One region of the Gluconobacter sp. GP1 genome, then DNA from elsewhere that is predicted to be linked to it. Evidence: predicted binding sites of a transcription regulator. Region 1 holds the regulator's gene; the other holds the start of a gene.

Region 1 (3,238 bases):
AGCTTGAAACTGCACCCGGAATCAGCTCTGGAACCGCCAGAGCCATCTACGGGCACTTTCATCCCGAATGGCTTCGGACACAGAGCTGACAATTCCGTGAGGTCACGCCCTGAACGCTGGCTTGGCATAAAAAATACACACATTCAGAGCGGATTGGCGCATACCGGAGACGGATAAACTGTTCTAGACTGCTTCGTGATGCTGACTGATCTGCCAAACGTCCTGACTCTGCTCCGTATTGCGGCCATTCCTGTTCTGGTTGCCCTGCTGGCGCTGCATTCCGCACTCGGTAACGTCGCAGCCTGCGTTGTGTACACGGCTGCCTGCATTACGGACTATTTGGATGGTGCTCTGGCACGGAAATGGCAAATGCTATCCGAACTGGGTCGGATGATGGATCCGATTGCCGACAAGCTTCTTGTCGGTGCGTTGTTGCTCGCACTCGCTGGCCTGACCACACTTCCAGTGTATTCGCTCTATGCTGCCATCATCATCATGCTGCGCGAGATTCTGGTCAGTGGCTTGCGTGAATACATGGCCTCCCAACGCGCAACCCTTCCATCCACCCGCCTTGCAAAATGGAAGACCGGAATTCAGATGGTTGCGATCGGCTTCCTGATTGGCGGAGACAAAGCTGCGGCTACGCTTCATCTTTCATTCCTGCCGGCCACACTAATCGGCGGTATTCTTCTCTGGGTTTCAGTTATTCCAACAGTTCTAAGTGGGTGGGGCTATCTCACCGCCGGACTTTCCAGAATGATGGCCTCTGAGCCTCGCAAGTCCTCAAAGATCGTCTCCTGATCTGGACTATCTGTGATTATTATTGCAGTTATCAGCTCGTCATCTGGCGCTTTTAATCGATGACAGGTAAAGTTCAGGGATCGACCTTATGGGAGTACACAATGCGTAAGGCCGCTCTACTGGCATTACCTCTGGCCCTGAGCGGCTGTGCGGGCATGGGCAAGTTTTTCAATGACACCGCGCTGTGGTCGGGAAGCAACCCTAATGCTCCCCATGGCGATAGTGAAAACCTTCGCAGGGCACGCGGTGAATTCGTAGCAGCTACACCAATCCTGCCAGAAGGCGGGAACATGTGGCCCGGTTCACCTCAGCCTCTGCCAACCCTCAAAGATGTTGTGAACCCTGACAGCGTCTTTAATAAATCTCTTGGCGATCCGGCTACGTATTTTGGCGGTGCAACGCTCGACAAGAATTTCATGGGCGGTGGCATTGCTGGTACCGGTGCTCTCGGCGTCTCTGGCCCTCAAATGAAGCCAGGCGACACCATGTCCGTCGGTGAAAAAATCGATGCGATGCGTGGTGTGTCAGAAGATCGCAGTCACTTTGTCCCGACGCTTCCCACTAGCGTTCCGGATAATGCTGGTCGTTTCCTGAACAAAAACCCTGACAAAACCATCATCATCCCGAATGGGGATGGAACGAGCACGCTTATTGCTCCGGATGGCAAAGTCCGCGTTGTGCGCGGCGTGCCGTCAGTTCCTAATAAATAATCATCAGAAGTTATCTGCCTTGCAGGAGAATTAAACCAGCAAGGCAGTTTTCTTAGTACTGCCTGAAAAGGGCGACCAGCCGTCCCTGGATGCGCACACGCGCAGCCGGCAGAATACGTGTCTCGTATTCCCGATTAGCGGCTTCCAGAGCAATCGTAGAACCACGACGGCGCAGCTTCTTGAGCGTCACTTCCTGATCATCAATCAGCGCAACAACGATCTGACCATTATCCGCCACTTCGCCGCGACGGATGATGGCAACATCACCGTCCAAAATGCCAGCTTCAATCATGGAATCACCCGCAACCGTGAGAGCATAATGCTCTCCAGTGCCGAGCAGGGACGATGGTACCTGAATCTGTGCGCTATCATCCTGCAAGGCCTCAATAGGGAGGCCGGCAGCAATACGTCCGTACAGTGGAAGCTGAACGCTTGTGTTTTCAACGGGAGAGCGAGGCGCCTCGGAAAATGTCCCAGGAAGATCCTGACGACCACCCTCAACAACTGTGGGGACGAAAGGCGCCGGATTAGCCACGGCATCTACAACCAGGGCCTCAAGCCCCATATGCGGCAAACGAAGAACTTCAAGCGCTCTTGCACGATGGTGATGCCGTCGCAGAAAGCCGCGCTCTTCAAGGGCGGAAATGAGGCGATGAATTCCTGATTTGGAACGAAGTTCGAGGGCGTCCTTCATTTCATCGAAGGAAGGGGAATAGCCCGTCCGCCGAAGATGTTCGTCAATGTATAGCAAAAGCTGGTGCTGCTTACGCGTCAGCATACAGGCGCTCCCATGCGCCTCGGTGGAGGCAAAATCTGAAGATTGAGACACTGCATAAACTTATGCGACGCTCTTTTGTTCCTTATAGGTTCCTGTTCGTCCACCTGCAAGAACATCTACCAGGCATCAACAAAGCTTTTATCTGGCTAAAAACCCCGGTTTTTGCGGAAAAATGCACCTTATCCCTGGATTTTCTTCAGAAAGCCTTGACCTAGGACATACAAATCAGCATGTTGCGCCGAACTAGATCAACCTGCTGCTTTGGCACTTGCGAGCGGCATCAGGACGGCGCAAGCCCGAGGGTATCATGGGAAAAAGCAACGTTATTCAGATCCGTCTCGTCTCGTCGGCTGACACCGGCTACTTCTACGTCACGAAGAAGAACGCACGTTCTGCTACGGGCAAGATGGAAGTCCGTAAGTATGACCCGGTTGCCCGCAAGCACGTGACCTTCCGCGAAGCCAAGATCAAGTAAGATCTCGCGGATCATACGACGTTAAAAAAGGCGGCCTTTGGGTCGCCTTTTTTATTAGCTCAATTTCTGACGAATAGACTTTTCTGAACATAAAAAAAGAGCCGAGAACGGCTCTTAAAATAGTTTGTCGTGCGGACCGTAGGGGATAACGATATCACCGTTACGCGTCAGATTGAGCATGGCACGGGAACGTTCATCCAGAATGTCAGCATCAAGAGCTTTCTCTTTCAGAGCCAGCACGCGACGGTGCCACACCGCCTGTTCATCCTTGGCATCCTGCTGCGCCTGGATTGCCTGCTGCTGAAGCACAAGCTGATCCTGATAGGCACGGATACCATGAGCGCCGTGAAGGGCGTTCCACCCGAAATAAGCAGTTAGGGACAGAAAGAGCACAGGGGGAGCAACCGCGCGGATGGCACGCTTGATAAGTCTGACGGGTCTCACGCGGGGTAACAGGCTCCCTTGGCTTGAAAA
Region 2 (3,238 bases), on a different contig from region 1:
CCAAGGCGTTTGAGACGCTCCAGTGTGCCGAGAAGGCGCTCGTTGTCGCGCTGATGCAGGCCGATGGACGGCTCATCCAGCACATACAGAACGCCTGTCAGACCCGAGCCAATCTGGGACGCCAGCCGGATACGCTGGCTTTCACCGCCAGAAAGCGTGGCCGATCCCCGGGAAAGCGTGAGGTAGTCCAGGCCGACATCATCGAGGAAGTGCAGGCGATCCGTGATTTCGCGAAGAATGCGGCGCGCGATTTCCGCACGTTGTGGGGTGAGGGTAACCTCAACACCGGAAAACCAGTCCAGTGCCTTCCGGATCTGCATATCTGACGCTTCGGCGATGTTCAGGTCATTGACCTTTACGCAGAGGGCTTCAGGTTTCAGGCGTGCGCCATGGCAGGTGTGGCAGGGCTTTTCTGACTGATAGCGTGACAGTTCCTCGCGGACCCACATGCTGTCTGTCTGCGCCATGCGCCGGCGCAGGTTTTTGAGCACGCCTTCAAAGGGCTTCGTAACGGTATGGACCTTGCTGCCATCACGATACGGAATGGCGATGGCCTCTTTGGAACCGTACAGGATCAAATCCCTGGTTTCGGCTTTCAGGTCTCGCCATGGCGTGTTCATGGTGTCCCCGCAATGGCGGGCAAGAGCTGCAAGAGTCTGGTCATACCAGTCCGTGCTGGCACCACTCCAAGGGGCAATCACACCTTCAGAAAGTGTCAGTGTGTCGTCACTGACAATCAGGTTCTCGTCAAAATGGGTTTCCGTACCAATACCATCACAGGTGGGGCAGGCGCCCATCGGGGCATTGAAGGAAAACAGACGGGGCTCGATCTCCTCAATCGTAAAGCCTGAAACAGGGCAGGCGAAACGTGAGGAGAAAACGATGTGGGCGGGGGCAGCTGTTTCTCCCGCACGCCTGACTTCTTCCGCGTAGGCGAGACCGTCGGAGAGTTCGAGGGCTGTCTCAAAGCTGTCTGCCAGACGGGATTCGAGGTCAGGTTTGACGACAATCCGGTCCACCACGACTTCGACATTGTGGCGGGTCTTGCGATTGAGTTCGGGAGCTTCGGCAATTTCGTAAAGCTCACCGTCAATTTTGACGCGCGTGAAGCCCTTGCGAGCCAGGTCTGCCAGTTCGCGTTTGCAGTCCCCTTTACGGTCCCGGACGACCGGCGCCAGCAGCATGAGACGCGTGCCTTCAGGAAGCGCCATGACGCGATCTACCATCTGGCTGACCGTCTGGGCTTCAATAGGGAGGCCGGTTGCCGGTGAATAGGGAACACCCACGCGCGCCCAGAGAAGGCGCATGTAGTCATGGATTTCCGTGATGGTGCCGACGGTGGAGCGGGGGTTCTTTGAGGTCGTTTTTTGTTCGATCGAGATGGCCGGGGAGAGGCCCTCAATGGAGTCCACATCCGGCTTGCCCATCAGTTCAAGGAACTGACGGGCGTAAGCGGAAAGACTTTCCACATATCGGCGCTGACCTTCGGCATAGATCGTATCGAAGGCGAGAGACGACTTTCCGGAGCCAGAGAGACCCGTGATGATCGTCAGGGAGTCACGGGGAATCGTGACATCGATATTCTTGAGATTGTGGGCGCGGGCACCACGGACACGGATCGAATGATTGTCTGGAAAGCTCACGAAAACCCCGAAGACTATGCAGAAAGTAGAATGTGAGATGGGAACGCATCCAAAGGGATGCTAGATCATTTCATAGATGGGCTTTCTGAGCCGCATGAAAAGAACAATTCGAGAATAAATGGTTGGTACGGAATGGCAGGTAGCGTCAATAAGGTGATTCTGGTCGGGAATCTGGGCAAGGACCCGGAAGTCCGGAACACGCAGTCAGGTGGGAAGGTTGTCAATCTGACGATCGCCACGTCTGAAACATGGAACGACCGTCAGTCCGGTGAGCGCCGCGAGCGTACGGAATGGCATCGCGTCGTCATTTTCAATGATCGCCTGGGCGATGTGGCTGAGCGTTTTCTGCGCAAGGGGCGCAAGGTTTACCTCGAAGGTGAACTGCGCACCCGTAAGTGGACCGACCAGTCTGGCCAGGAGCGTTACACGACGGAAGTGACGATTGATCGGTTCCGCGGTGAGCTGGTGCTTCTCGACAGTAACCGCAGCGGCGGTGATGAAGGCGGTGGCTTCGACGGTGGTGGTTCGTCCTACGGTGGCGGAAGCAACAACGGCGGTGGCTTTGGTGGTGGAAGCCGGAGCGGTGGCAGTGAAGGTGGCTTCGGCGGTGGCTCTCGGAGTAGCGGCGGTAGCGCAGGTAGCGCAGGTGGCGCGTCGGGCAGTCGTGGCGGTGGCTGGGATGCTCCGCCAGATAACGATCTGGATGATGAAATCCCGTTCTAAGGGATTTTCCGGAGAACCGGGCTGGCAGTGTCAGTCCGGTTTTTTTATGCGCGAAAGGCCCGTTTTTAGAGCGACAGATGAAGGAACTGGTTGAACTTAGAGGCCTGATAGTCAGCGAAAGGTTCGCCGAGTTGAAAGCCTCGGGCCTTGTAGAGCTTTAGTGCGGGTTCGAAAGAGGAATTCCGGTCGGTTTCAAGGCTGAGCTTTTTCAGGCCCAGAGAGCGCGCTCTGTGAATGAGATGATCCAGAAGACTGCTGGCGATGCCCTGTCTTAAAAAATCCGGATGAGTCCGCATGGATTTGAGTTCACCGTCGTGAGCACTCAATCGTTTTAGCGCACCAATGCCAGCAACGTGGCCGTGGTGATGGACAGTCCAGACCTCGATATCTGATGAGGTGAGAGCAGCCAGATCTAAGGCGAAGACGTGTCCAGTAGGAGTGTTTTCGTGCATTCCGGCAAGGTGAAGAGTCAAAAGGTCGCGTGTTTCTTGGTCGGAAAAATCGGCTGGGCGGAGAGTGTAGTTCGGGTTCATGGGGTGGAATCCGGAGTGGCCGTGCTTCTGGATAGAATGACGAGTTTATAGCCCGCATGAGCTGTCGGGATGAACGTTGTTTGATCGTAGTGGAGAAGGCCTTGTGTTGGATGCTGAAAGCTCCGGTGCCCTCCTTCTCTGGGGAGGACGCTTTGGTCTTCCCAGAAACGGTTGAATTCCGGACTTTCTCTCTGAAGAGTTGAAACAAGTGTCTGAAAAGGTTTGGTACGGGCACTCGAAACTGTATCAGCCCGAAATTCGGCCAGAAGCCGCTGGGCGCGGGTTAGCCAGTCCGTAAGGAAAATTCGGGCATTGGGGTTCAGAAAAACATAGCGTAGC

What was found. The regulator LexA, encoded in region 1, represses DNA repair genes until DNA is damaged. The targets are predictions, from matches to a motif close to TGTTCTANNTANGTTC.
Region 2: the regulator LexA is predicted to act here: its motif matches at 1,745-1,760, upstream of uvrA (excinuclease ABC subunit UvrA).

What each region holds. Positions count from the first base shown of each region.
Region 1 is NZ_JASGXC010000001.1:425,405-428,642, reverse strand. It holds gene uvrC (excinuclease ABC subunit UvrC) at 1-89, shown strand, start outside; gene pgsA (CDP-diacylglycerol--glycerol-3-phosphate 3-phosphatidyltransferase) at 199-801, shown strand; gene R5H23_RS02110 (hypothetical protein) at 903-1,511, shown strand; gene lexA (transcriptional repressor LexA) at 1,564-2,289, opposite strand; gene rpmG (50S ribosomal protein L33) at 2,597-2,764, shown strand; gene R5H23_RS02095 (septum formation initiator family protein) at 2,879-3,208, opposite strand.
Region 2 is NZ_JASGXC010000003.1:377,399-380,636, reverse strand. It holds gene uvrA (excinuclease ABC subunit UvrA) at 1-1,643, opposite strand, end outside; gene ssb (single-stranded DNA-binding protein) at 1,776-2,366, shown strand; gene R5H23_RS09960 (GNAT family N-acetyltransferase) at 2,432-2,899, opposite strand; gene R5H23_RS09955 (helix-turn-helix transcriptional regulator) at 2,896-3,238, opposite strand, start outside.